Regions from separate parts of the Pedobacter antarcticus genome, predicted to be linked through region 1. Evidence: riboswitches for the same ligand, from Rfam matches in the RefSeq annotation. Region 1 holds a riboswitch; each other region holds the start of a gene.

Region 1 (4,709 bases):
GAGAACAGTCGAAGATGTGCTTGCAAGGAGAATAAGGATGCTGTTTCTGGATGCCAGAGCAGCGATAGATTCCGCTGCCGGAGTAGCTGCGCTGATGGCAAAAGAGCTGAATTATGATCTGAGCTGGGAAGACCAGCAAAAGCAGGAGTTTGTTCAACTTGCTCAAAACTATTTATTAGAGCCATACCAACCTTAATATCATCTTATGGAAAAATTCATCTTAGCTCTTGACCAGGGCACTACAAGTTCACGTGCTATTATTTTCGATCATACTGGAAAAGTAAGGTCTGTAGTCCAGAAGGAATTCACACAGATATTTCCGCAATCAGGCTGGGTAGAACATGACCCTACGGAAATTTGGGCAACGCAAGCAGGAGTTGCTGCAGAGGCCACAGTAAAAATGGGGATTAATGGAAAGCAAATCGCGGCGATTGGAATTACCAATCAGCGGGAAACAACGATTGTATGGGACAGAAATACCGGTATACCTATTTATAATGCTATTGTCTGGCAGGATCGCAGAACCGCACCCTTTTGTGAGGCATTGCAGCGTCAGGGAAAGACAGAGCTGGTACGGGACAAGACCGGATTAGTAATTGATGCCTATTTTTCTGCGTCTAAAATTAACTGGATACTTGAGAATGTCGCTGGTGCGCGCGAAAAAGCAGAAGCTGGAGAACTGGTCTTTGGAACAGTAGATACCTGGCTGGTCTGGAATTTTACCCGTGGAGAAGTCCATGTTACAGATATTACCAATGCCAGCAGAACAATGCTGTTTAATATCCGCACGCAGGAATGGGATCAGGAACTATTGGACTTATTTGATATCCCTGCATCTATGCTTCCTGAGGTTAAACAGAGCAGCGAAATTTATGGGGAGACCAAGACTACCATCTTTGCTTCAAAAATCCCAATAGCCGGAATTGCCGGCGACCAGCATGCCGCATTATTCGGACAGATGTGCCTGGATAAAGCCATGGTTAAAAACACCTATGGAACCGGATGTTTTATGCTGATGAATATAGGTGAGGAGTTTATCGCCTCTAAAAATAACTTGCTGACCACTGTTGCCTGGAAGATTGACGGAAAGATCCAGTATGCGTTTGAGGGTAGTATTTTTATAGGGGGCGCAGTCGTTCAATGGCTGCGTGATGGGCTCGGTATTATCCAGAATTCCGCAGATGTAGAGAAACTGGCTTTGAGTGTAAAGGACAACGGGGGCGTGTATTTTGTACCCGCCTTTGCGGGACTGGGAGCGCCGTATTGGAAACCTGACGTCAGGGGAACCATAGTTGGGTTAAGCAGGGGCGCTACTTCAGGCCATATCGCAAGGGCTGCAATAGAATCCATTGCTTTTCAGACCATGGATGTATTGAAAGCAATGGAAGCAGATTCGGGGATGCCGATAAAGGAATTGCGGGTTGACGGAGGTGCAACAGCTAATGACTTGCTGATGCAGTTCCAGGCAAATCTTCTAGGCTGTAATGTGATCCGGCCTTCTATAGTGGAGACGACTGCATTAGGGGCAGCCTACCTGGCAGGACTGGCGGTAGGCTACTGGGAAAGCGTTGACGAGATTAGTCAGCAATGGCAGTCGGAAAAAGTATTCGAGCCACAGGGCGGATCGGATAAGCTTAAAAATGCAATTAAAGGATGGAAGAGAGCTGTGCATGCAGCGCAAAGCTGGAACGATGAATTACCGGAAGACGTGTAATTTAATTTTCAACCGGGCAATATAATTTTCCATTTATACAATCAGATATGACACCTTTTGCAGCTGAATTTTTAGGGACAATGGTCCTGATATTACTGGGTGATGGCGTGGTAGCCAATGTCCTTTTAAATGATACGAAAGGCCAGAATAGTGGCTGGATTGTAATTACAACAGCGTGGGCTCTGGCTGTTTTTACAGGGGTTACAATCGCCGGGCCCTATAGCGGAGCACATCTGAGCCCTGCGGTAACGTTCGGACTCGCGGTTGCCGGCAAATTCCCATGGGCTGATGTGCTCAGTTATATGACGGCGCAGATGCTGGGCGCAATGGCGGGTGCATTATTGGTGTGGGTGGTCTACGCAGATCATTTTAAAAGAACCAATTCGGCACCTTTAATCCTGGCTGTGTTCTGTACAGGGCCAGCGATAAGAAACTACTTTTCTAATACATTAAGTGAAATTATCGGGGCGTTTGTTCTGATCTTCACCGTTTTTTACATCACCAGGGCGCAGATTACAGAGACTAAAACAGCGATAGGGTTGGGTACTGTTGGTGCAATTCCGGTTGCATTTGTGGTATGGGCAATTGGATTATCTTTAGGTGGAACTACTGGTTATGCGATCAATCCGGTAAGGGATCTTGGACCAAGAATTATACATGCTTTATTACCTATTAAGAATAAAGGAGGAAGTGACTGGTCATATGCATGGGTTCCTGTAGCAGGGCCAATGATCGGGGCAGGATTAGCAGCATTACTTTATCTCAGTTTATAATTTTTTTGGTCAAAAAATGCATTTTTGGAGTGTTTTCAATATTTTAAAATAATATCTATTGATTTAGTAGTATATTTTTATATCTTTGACCTGGTAATTAAAAATACCGACTATACTTATAAAGAAAGACTGAGGGAATGGCCCTGTAACGTCTTGGCAACCTCCGCTCCTGCTGCAGGAATGAAAGGTGCTAATTCCAGCTCCGAGAGGAGAAATATAAGTAATGTAGTTTACCCCGTTTGAAGGTAATGAAGCATTATTATTTTTCTGGAGTTTAACAGTATAGTTAACCTTAAAAGAAGATAAAATGAAAAGAACGCTACAAATCTTAACTGCAGGCTTACTACTAAGCACTTTGTCTTTACAGGCAGCGGATAAAAAACCACTAACGCTTACAGGTACTGTACCCGGTTTGAAATCTGGTAAAATCTATTTGCAGAAATTTTACAACAAATCTTTTATCACTATCGATTCAGCGAGTCTGAATGAGGGGAAGTTCCAGTTTAAAACACAATTGGAGCTGCCGGAACTCTACGGCGTAACGCTTTATAAAGATCAAAGTCCTTTTTATTTATTTCTGGAAAGCGGAGCGGTAAATGTGGAGCTGGACACAGCTGCTTATTACAGAGGATCCAAAGTAACAGGGTCACCCTCACAAGATCTGTTCGCTGCTTATAAAAAAGAAAGAAATGTCGACGTGTCAGCGTTTATCAAAGCTAATCCCGCTTCGATTGTTTCAGCTTATATCTTATACCGCGACTTCTCTTATAGATTAAGCCCTGAAGAAATTAAGACAAATATTGCACTGCTTGACCCTTCCCTGAAAAACACACCCTATGTAAATGTTCTGAATGAGCTGGTTACCGTATTGGGAAATGTGAGTGTAGGAAAAAAAGCACCGGATTTTCATTCGGTTACTCCAGAAGGAAAAACAGTAAATCTGCGCGATTTTCAGGGTAAATATGTGCTGGTAGATTTTTGGGCTGCCTGGTGTCCTCCATGTAGAAAAGAGAATCCAAATCTGGTAGCTGCCTATAAACAGTATAATGATAAAGGTTTTGAGATTTTAGGTGTTTCATTGGACAAAACCAAAGAAGCCTGGGAAAAGGCTATCAAAGATGACCATTTAGCTTGGACGCAGGTCTCAGACCTTGCTTTCTGGGATAGTGCGCCAGCGAAATTATATGGTGTAAGAGCCATTCCTTCCAATGTCTTGTTAGATCCTCAGGGTGTCATTGTTGGCAGAAACCTTCGCGGAGAAGAATTACAGCAAAAATTAAAAGAACTTTTCGATAAATAATCCAGACACAAAAAACACCCTTTATATTAACCTCAATAAACATGACTCAGAACCAAATTAATTCCAGGTCTCTCCCTGCTGTGCAGACGTCGATTAATCTTATTACACTTTCTCCAGTTTCTCTTGATTGCATGACTCCCATGCGATGTTGTATGATGGCATAATCCTGCCTCATACAAGCCGTATTACGGCTTTTCATTTCTAATTTCAGCTATAAAATGATGCGCCCGAATAGGGGGCCAGGGATAGCTATATCTATTATTTCGTGTGAAAATTCCGGGTTGGAACTGTAGCGTGGCTTTGCTATGCCATCCATCTACCTGTTTGAATTCATACCTGTTTCTTATAAATCAGCTTAAATGAAAACAAAATTACTATTTATAATTTGGGTCCTATTCGCTCTGGAAGTCCAGGCGCAGGACAGGACCATTACTGGTAAAGTGGTTGATCAGACTGATCAGCAGCCTTTACCAGGAGTGAGTATCAGGGTTTCAGGGCAGAAGTCCGGAACATTAACCAATACTGACGGGACATTCAGTATTCGTGTTGCTGAAGCAGAAAAAAGTCTTTTATTCAGCTATATCGGATACTTAGGTAAAACCGTTCAGCTTAGGGATATCGGTAAAGTGATTGCACTGGAGCCCGATCTTCAGCAACTTAGCGAAGTAGTTGTAACAGGCTACAGTACCCAGGAACGTAAGTTTATCGCTGGTTCTATTACCACATTAAAAGGAGAGGACCTGACTGCAACCGGCGGATCTGGATTCAATCAACTTATTCAGGGTAAAGCTGCCGGCGTACAGGTATCTTCCAACTCCGGTGTTCCTGGTGGAGGTATCACTTTCCGGATTCGTGGAAATAACTCGATAAATGCATCTGTAGAACCATTATATGTTATCGATGGTGTATTTGTAAATAGTAG
Region 2 (4,709 bases), on a different contig from region 1:
CACTCACACCATTAAATACGATACCATCATCATAAACAACAGCGCCAGTTGGAGCAGCAGCCCCATTGCCCACCCGGACAGTACCATTAGCTTTTTTATTATCCGGATAGTAATACGATATGCCGCCAAATTCGGCGCCCCTTCCCGGAAGTGTAGATGCCAATACACCTGTATAAGTACCAGTAGCATAAGTGCCATTGTAAATTGAACCTCCGATACTCGCATCGATAAGTACACCAAGGCTTAGTCCTTTATAACTAAAAGTATTTGAAATGCCACCTATCCAATCTGGTGTATATTTTCCCAATACCTTTTTAGAGGGATCTGTTTGTGGCGCGCCTGTAGAGTTAACGATAATATTTCCGCCGGCATCTCTCAGAAAAGCATTTCCAAATAAGGTACCATAAGGCTGTCCAACAGACGCAATTACCTGAGCAGAGTTAGTAGCAACTACGTAATTTTGCAGAAGTCCGGCATCATCCAGTGAAATGACTCTGCTCCTGTTCGCCGCAAAATTAACATCAACATCCCAGGTGAAAGCTTTTTTAACAGGAGTTACACCTAATTGAACCTCAATACCTTTGTTATTTATCTTTCCGGCATTCAGCAGTTTAGACTTAAAACCCGTGCTCTGACTCACATCTACGCTCAAGATCTGATCATAACTATTTGTATTATATAAACTCAGGTCCAAACGGACTCTTTTGTTAAAGAAACTCGCTTCTGCTCCTAATTCAGTTGAAGTCGTTGTTTCCGGTTTTAAATTAGGGTTAAGATCTGTTGTGGAAGGACTCAACTGTGGATTGGACCCAAATGGGGCACTAAAACCGTAAGTGTTAATTAAACGGTAAGGATCTGCATCTTTACCAACTTTAGACCAGCCTCCGCGAATTTTGGCGTAATCAAGTACCTCACTCTTAATATCCAGAGCCTCCGTTAAAACAAAGCTTCCGTTAAATGAAGGATAAAAATAAGACCGGTTTTGCGCCGGTAAAGTAGAAGACCAATCATTACGTGCCGTAATATTTGCAAAAAGATAATTTCTGAAACCAAGTTGCGCGGAAGAATAAATACTGTAAGATTTCAGCTTATTATAAATATTTGACGAAGTGAGCGGATCACGTGAGTTATTCAGCGCATACAAACCGGCTACTGCAAGACGCGGTGCACTCTGATCATTCTGCTCGATATACCTCGACCGGATATTTGCCCCTACGAGTGCTTCTAGTGTAAAGTCAGAACTTAGTTTTTTATTAAGATTCAGCGTCCCATCTGTATTAGTCTCACTAACAGTGAAAGCACTTTCTGTATAAGAGCCGAAAGGCGATCCGTTCGTACCGTAAGCTACACGAACCTTTCTGCGGTCATTATAATAATCTGTACCTGTACGAAAATTAAAGTCCAGACCATCAATAATTTTGTAATTCAGACCTACGCTTCCAATTAAACGGTTTCTGTTTTGGGACACCGTATTTTCGTAGGCAACCCAGTAAGGATTAGAATAGTAGCTATTATTCCAGTTGAACGTATTTCCGTCTTCATCCAGATAATTTTTGAGCTCATTAATATCTACCTGTCTTCCAAACCAAGCGAACTGAAGCATTGTACTCGTAGACCTTGAGCCACCAGTTCCAGGAAGATTGTCTGAGCCAAGTTTGCTATAATTAGCATTGGCGGTGAGACTCAATTTCGGTGTAAGCCTTAATGTTGTGTTCAAGGTCACTGAATTTTTTCCCTGACCTGAATTCGGAACTACACCGACCTGTTTTAAATTATTATATGATAACCGGTAATCAAATTTCTCAGTTGCATCTGCAATTGCAATACCATTATTCAATGAATATCCTGTCTGAAAGAAATCACGTACATTATCCGGGTGTGCGACAAATGGAACCGCGACACCTTTAGAAAAGAACTGAGGCAATAAACGTCCATCCATTCTTGGTCCCCAGCTTTCATCGACCCCATCATTCAGACCCTTTCCTTTTCCATCTACATAACTGAACAGGCCTTCAGAACCCTGGCCAAATGCATTTTGATAAACAGGCAATGTAGCAATAGTCTCCAGCACAGTATTGGAATTTACTGTGATGCCCACTCCTCGTTTTGATTTACCAGTCTTCGTTTTAATGATGATGACACCAGCCGCAGCACGCGATCCATAAAGCGCAGCTGCATTTGGCCCCTTCAGTACGCTGATCGATTCTATATCGTCTGCATTAATGTCCGAAATGGCATTAGCATAATCACGTGCACCTGCAGAATTCAATTGAGAATTATCCACCGGAATCCCATCTACTACGAACAGAGGCTGGTTATTTCCTGAAATGGAGGTTTCCCCACGTATCACCACTCTTGAGGAACCCATGTCTCCCTGACTGTTCGTTACTCTCACACCGGCGATTTTTCCAGCCAGCGCATTAACTAAATTCGTTTCTTTCGCCTCCGCCAAATCCTGACCCTTGATTTCCTGCACGGCATACCCCAATGATTTTTTTTGCCTGTTAATACCCAGTGCGGTCACGACAACTTCATTAAGCGCATTTTCAGTCGGCTGTAATGTGACCAGTAATGCGCCTGCATTTCTATTAATCTGGAGTTCCTGTACTTGAAAACCTATATAAGAAAACACCAGTATGCTTCTGTCCGGCGCGACAATAGAAAAAGAGCCGTTGATGTCTGTAGCAACCACCTGAGAGGAGCCTTTAAGGGCTACGGACACACCCGGTAATGTCTCCCCCGTGGAGGCTTTAACAACTCCTTTAATAGTGGTATCCTGTGCGAAAGTCAGTTGTGAAAGCAATATCAGGAAGAGTATCGCTGACAGTTTTATACTTTTAAACATAATTATTGATTATTGATGATAAGAAAATTTAGACATACCAATCCCACTGCGGCTTACGTCCGCTTTTTTTTAAACTCGAAATATAACAGGAGGTGTCTTTAAAATTTGTTTGTCCAGACAGCCAATACGTAAACGTAATCCGGTCTGGCTGAGGGTAGATCACTCTTAGGTAATGTTTTTACATCTGTACTCATTTAAATTAAACATCCAATACAATTAAAAGCGGCAAAAAAAAACACCGCTGAAAATCAGAAGTGCTTGCGTTTATGTCAGACATAAATTATTTGCATTCAACTGACTTAACTACCCCGGGCTGTCCCGGGATGGAATTAGCACCATTTCCATTTTCACGGACGGTTGCTAAGGCTTCAAAGGGCCATTCCCTCCACCTTTCTTGATAAGTTCTTTAAAATAACCGGGGCAAATATATCATTCATAATTTAAAAACTACTTATTCTGTAGAATTTATTTGAATATTTTTTATCTGCGCATAATAGCCAGCTATATTTGACTATTTAATTAGTAGCCTAATAAGCTGACCGATGAAAATAAAAAGCTTTTTATTAAGCTTTTTCAGCTTCGCTTTATCAGGCCGCTATATTTTCTCCGGAAGAAAGTATACAGTTTTGCATTTGGTCGATTTTCATTTAAAAATCATCCGCTTTTCCCTCGCTCCTTATTCGATTCTGACCGAAGGAACAGCGAAGGAAGTCCGAAGAAACAGCAAAGGAAGTGGGAAGGAAATGTTAACCACACCAACACAAGACAAGGATTAATCAATAGTTAATTTACATTTATAAGGCCATTATTTCATTCATGTAACCTATATAGGCCTGCTTATAGTTCATATCAGCATGTTCAGGAGACGAAATGTAGGACTTAAAATCTTCCAGATCGCTTTCAGTAAACCCAAGGCGGTTAAAAAGCACCTTGTCCATTTCCCAATTCAAAGGGTTTACTTTCAGAGATTCCATTCGTTTAAATAGCGACAAATTTTCACGAAACTCTCTGTAAGCGACTGTCTGCCGGTAGTAAGCTATATAAGTTACCATTGTCTGATAAGTTGCGGGCCTGCCAATCCTGGCTTCTCCTAATAAAATCTCCCTTAATACAGGTGCTTTCAGCAATTCCACATCAAGACTGTCAAATGTGATATACGTTTTGAGCGTAAGAGTGTCTACGGCAAACAGGCTATCCTTACTTTTTAGCTCGTGTTCCAGAAAATATGGTCTGTCTGAAAGCTTACGCGCACCACTTCTGGATTCCTGTGCAGATAGGGTAAAAGATAAACAGCAAAAGAAAATCAACACGAATACAGATAGGTCACATTTTTTAACAGATTTCATTCAAATAGCTATTGAGCTCGGCATTATTGCGGAGACAAAGATAAACTAAACAGGATATTCGCTATATAAAACCTTAAGAGCTTTAGAAATTGATAGATTTTTTTCTCAGTCCAACCTAAACTCACAGCTCAAGCCTGATCGACTTTTCCATTTTGCCAGATAAGGAATTTGGATGAAGCTTTAACCAGTTGCTTACGCAAAATGAATGCATCTATGGGGAAATATACAAAATACTATATAGGTATTTAGTATTTGTAGAGTTAGTTAGATTTTAAATAGGAAAAATTTCAACAAAAACTATGATCATGTTCAAATAGAATCAAATGTTATCTTTTATATAAAAGATATTTGCTTAATTGTACTATGCAAGAACTACATAAAAAATTATTGTCTATGCGGGCTACCCAGTTCCACGATATTACGGCCTTCAAAGATCTTTTTGTAGAACTTACAGTCAGAAAGGGAATGTCACTGGACAACAGTGGATATTCATATCCTACTTTATACTATGTAGAAGA
Region 3 (4,709 bases), on a different contig from region 1:
CTAATACGTTCAACCTTGGGCCACTGTCGCTTTATACAGTGCTGGACTGGAAACAAGGTGGGCAGAAGTATAATGAGACCCAGCAGTATCTCACTTACCAGTATAGATCGCCATTTTCAGATCAGGCTGCGGAAGCAGGACTACCTTTAGCCTTTACTACAGGGGTTTTCAACGCGCAGCAAACGACAGATTACTGGCTCAGGAAAAGTAGTTATGTGTCATTGAGGGAAGTCTCACTGAGTTACAAAATACCTTTAAAATCTTTAGGCATTCATAAAGCACTGAGCGCAGCAAGATTCTCTCTGGTCGGACGTAATTTATATACCTGGACTTCTTTTACGGGAGTAACTCCGGAAGGCGATCAGGATTTCTACGATTACCCGGCTTACCGCATTTACAGCGCGAAACTGACACTTAACTTTTAAGATTTAATCCTTGAACTCATGAAAATACCATACTATATATTACTACTGCCTTTGTTGTTCACAGCATGTAAGAAAACGGACTTCGATAATCCAACAACGCTTACTAATCAGGAAGCCATTGATCAGATCCGAGATCTTGGTCTTAAACTTACCACTAGCAGTGTTCAGACTGTTTTTTCAACTTCGACAAGTTCTGCCGGAACGCATTTCAGCTTGCTGGCAGATCAGACTACAAATACCAATGGTAATTCGTCCTGGTGGGACTTCGCTAATGAGCCCCGTCTGCGTTTAAATAATAACACTTCTTACCGGGGCGCAGTTACTTGGAATACCTTTTATAACAACTTATACCAGGCTAACCTGGATGCAACACTGGCTGTTGATATCATAGAAAAACAAGGCAAGCGCATTTTTGATACTCAAGGCGTAGACCGTACTGATGATTGCCTTGCTGCGGCTTATTATGCAAAAGGCGTGGCTCAGGGATATCTCGGTGTGATTTTCGACAGAGGTATTATTGTCGATGATGCAAATCTGACAACTAAAGATTTTCCAGACTCCTATAAAGCACTTATCGCTAACAGTATCAGACTTATAGATAAATCAATTACATTGGCTGAAGCTAATCAGAGCTTTAAATTTGATTTTTTAAGAGGTCAGACATTAAACAAAGCAAACTTTATCAGGCTGGCCAATTCCATGGCGGCACGTATTCTGTCCTCGGAGTCCAGGGATATAGAAGAATCTGAAAAACTCGGAAGCGCGCACTGGACGAAAGTTTTGCAATATGCGGAAAAAGGAATCACTCAGGATTATATGATAAGCACTGTTACGGGCGGTTATTATAATCAGCTGCTCACTAACTTGCTACAGCGTAATTCTGATGGCTCAGGCTGGCTTCCACCGGATCTGAAAGTTGCTTATCTTGCTGATAAGACAGGAAAAACACCTAAGATTTATCCGCAGACTGGTATTTTGCCCGCTATTGAGAGTGAAGATCAGCGGTTCTATAAGTATTTTGGATATTCGACCAGTTTCGGAATTCTGATTGAGTCCCGGGGACGTGGCTTGTTTACCAATTACACCCGTGTAAGATGGTTTAATGTAGCGAATACCTTAAATACCCCGGGTGCAGTAAATCCATACTTCCTTACTGAAGAGCTCAGACTGTTGAAATCTGAAGCTAAATTCTGGTTAAAGGATTATTCGGGAGCAGCGAACCTGTTGAATGAAGCTACGGCATCCAGAAAATCTGCCGGAGGTCTGCCTAATGTTGCTCCAGATGAAGACAGTTTGAGAAAGGCTCTGCATTACGAATATGCGATAGAAATCGATGGGGCAGGGGGGGCATTTATCCCTTTCACTTTTATGCGGCGTAATAACCTGCTGGTAGGCGGAACCCCCACTGAATATCCAATTCCTCAGTTACAGCTGGATCTTGTGAAACAACCGGTTTATACTTTTGGAGGTAAAGATTATTTTAATGAAAAAGGAAAATACGGGGAGACAGCGACTGCAGCGAATGTGGGTTGGAAACCCGCAGAATAAGGTAGCTTAAATGCAAAGTCATCTGCTATATTTAAAGATCAGATATAGCAGATGCCATTTGTCCGGACAACATCGCTAATTAAGCGTTAAGACATTAAGGTGAGCAGGCTGATTCTGGGCCTGAAAAGGATCGTGCAACATAATTTAAGACAGATTTGTAACATGTTTAAAATATTAATAACCTATATATCAGTGTTTTAATAATTAATACTACTATTTTGGTAGATTTAATTGTGTAAGTGATCTATACTCCCTATATTTATAAAAAATAATTAACAAAAACATAAAACTCTCATTATGATATCCAGTAGACCGCTCAAAGAAAATATGCTGAATTTGTGTTCAGAAGATCGTCTGCGCTGTTGTTTCTAATAAATTAAGATTTTGGCCTCCATTTAAAGGTAATTCTTTAATATTCTCATTTAAAATCCTGGTACCCCGGGGCATTTTGATAGAATATTATGGTGGTCATTTATTCTTTTAATAAGCTACCGGGGTATCAGGAAGTACCTAATTAATCACCACCATTAATTAGTTGATTTATACAGAAGAAGGGAGAGGCAGTCTCGTTGAACTTCTAGCAACTTTCCATAGGAAAAAGTGCTCAAACTGATCTAGAAATAGATTATAAATTAACCAATAACAAGTTACTCACCGTTTCATGTTAAGGAAATCCAGTTGAATACCTGCATCTGCAGAGGGTATTTGCGTGGACATGAAGGTCAGTACGATGTTATTAAACACTATGAAACTATAGTATTTAAATTAATAACGATGATGAAAACTACAATTTCAGCTAAAATTGCATGCCTGATGACCTCAGTAGTATTACTGGGGGGAACGGTATCTGCGAACGGTTCAAAGCCACTTCCCAGAGAGGGCATATGGCGTGGCGTATTTAATGTAAGTGAATCAAAAGTCCCGTTTAATTTTGAGTTTAAAGGTAAGGATCCTAAGACAGCCATCTTAACGCTGATTAACGGAGCCAGACGTGACGATTTTCATGTTGAACGCCTCGGAGCGGATTCAATTTATGTAAAGATGAACACTTATGACGCTGCGCTGGTGGCAAAACTCGAAGATAATGGTACGCTGACGGGCGAATATCGCAGCCTGGTTCCTGGATTCCGGGGTAATTCTTTACCCTTTGTGGCAGAATATGGTAAAGCCTACCGTTTTGTAGAACCCGGGAAAGATGTTGCACCGAAACATGACATTTCAGGTAAGTGGGAAATCAAAACCTATACTAAAGACGCAGTTCCTGCATCAATTGCCTTGCTTAAACAGACCGGAAATAAGTTAACCGGTGTAATTATGACTGTGGTTGGTGATACCAGAGAACTCGAAGGTACAGTTCAGGGTGATGAATTTGAATTATCAGGCTTTACCGGGCCGAGTCCGTTTATTGTAAAAGGGAAAATTAATGATGACAATAGTATCTCTGGTGAACAGGGTTTTGGCATCTATAAAAATGTGAAGTTCGATGCGCAGCGTAGTGAAAAAGCAGCGCTGCCGGATCCTTATAAATTAACCTTCCTTAAAGAAGGATATAATAAACTTGAATTTACCTTCCCCGATCTAAATGGTAAACAGGTTTCTTTAAGTGACGAAAAATACAAAGGTAAAGTAGTTATTATTGAGACAATAGGCACATGGTGCCCTAACTGTACAGATCAGACCGTATTTCTTGCACCTTGGTTTAAGAAAAATCAAAGTCGTGGAGTAGAAGCAATCGCTATTGGCTTTGAGCAAAAAGATGATCTGGAGTATGCAAAATATACCTTAGGTACATTGAAAAATAAGTATGGAATTACTTATGACATACTTTTCGGTGGAATTGCCGATAAGAAAGTTGTTGCTGAAAAGTTGCCTGCGCTGAATAAATTTGTGGCATTCCCTACTACAATTATTATTGATAGAAAGGGTAATGTCAGAGAAATATATACCGGTTATACCGGGACGGTTACCGGAAAGTACTTCGAGGAATATGAGCGAAAATTTAATAAAGTTCTGGATGAACTCATTGCTGAGCCTGTACCCGAATCCCTAACCGTAGCCTATAATAAAGGAAAATAGAGTCCCTGGCTATCCAAATAACCTCAGTTTAATATAAACCAAAAATTTTTTATTATGAAATATCATGTGTATAAAATACAGGTGCTAGCCCTTGCTACGCTTATTTCTTCCTCTTCTCTGGCATTCACAAAGACTGTAGAAGACCCTAAAACAGCCAGGAAATTTATTAAAGAAGGCATCTGGCGCGGCGTTTTCAAAGTAAGTGAAAGTGAAGTGCCTTTTAATTTTGAACTTAAGGGTAAAGATGTCGAAACGGCAACTTTTACCTTACTAAACGGGAGCAGAAGGGACGATTTCCATATCCAGTATCTAGGTAAAGACTCGCTTTTTATTAAGATGAATACCTACGACGCTGCCCTGGTAGCTAAAATAGAGAGTGACGGAAAAATAAGCGGCGAATATAGAAGTCTGGTTCCGGGCCTTCGTGGTAATGCACTTCCTTTCACTGCAGAGCAAGGGAAGGACTATCGATTCGTGGAGCCAGGTAAAGACGTTGCGCCAGCAGCCGATCTGACAGGTAAGTGGGAGTTTAAAGGCTTCTCAAAAGAAGCTGTACCAAATAAAGTTGCCGTTCTTAAACAGGTCGGTAACAAACTGACCGGTGTGGTTATGCAGGTTACAGGGGACAGCAGGGAACTGGAAGGAACAGTACAAGGTAAC

What was found. A riboswitch is a leader RNA that binds a small molecule or an ion and turns the genes downstream of it on or off. The one in region 1 is predicted to bind S-adenosylmethionine.
Region 2: another riboswitch for S-adenosylmethionine. It lies ahead of BLR53_RS00910 (SusC/RagA family TonB-linked outer membrane protein); the one in region 1 lies ahead of BLR53_RS13540 (TlpA disulfide reductase family protein).
Region 3: another riboswitch for S-adenosylmethionine. It lies ahead of BLR53_RS11850 (peroxiredoxin family protein); the one in region 1 lies ahead of BLR53_RS13540 (TlpA disulfide reductase family protein).

The regions. Positions count from the first base shown of each region.
Region 1 is NZ_FNGZ01000006.1:127,650-132,358, forward strand. It holds gene BLR53_RS13525 (glycerol-3-phosphate dehydrogenase/oxidase) at 1-196, shown strand, start outside; gene glpK (glycerol kinase GlpK) at 206-1,714, shown strand; gene BLR53_RS13535 (MIP/aquaporin family protein) at 1,762-2,487, shown strand; SAM riboswitch class I at 2,601-2,710, shown strand; gene BLR53_RS13540 (TlpA disulfide reductase family protein) at 2,795-3,787, shown strand; gene BLR53_RS13545 (SusC/RagA family TonB-linked outer membrane protein) at 4,147-4,709, shown strand, end outside.
Region 2 is NZ_FNGZ01000001.1:202,849-207,557, reverse strand. It holds gene BLR53_RS00910 (SusC/RagA family TonB-linked outer membrane protein) at 1-2,845, opposite strand, end outside; SAM riboswitch class I at 3,142-3,249, opposite strand; gene BLR53_RS00905 (hypothetical protein) at 3,388-3,621, shown strand; gene BLR53_RS00900 (hypothetical protein) at 3,640-4,191, opposite strand; gene BLR53_RS00895 (hypothetical protein) at 4,555-4,709, shown strand, end outside.
Region 3 is NZ_FNGZ01000005.1:56,589-61,297, forward strand. It holds gene BLR53_RS11840 (SusC/RagA family TonB-linked outer membrane protein) at 1-425, shown strand, start outside; gene BLR53_RS11845 (RagB/SusD family nutrient uptake outer membrane protein) at 444-1,973, shown strand; SAM riboswitch class I at 2,511-2,607, shown strand; gene BLR53_RS11850 (peroxiredoxin family protein) at 2,748-4,049, shown strand; gene BLR53_RS11855 (peroxiredoxin family protein) at 4,104-4,709, shown strand, end outside.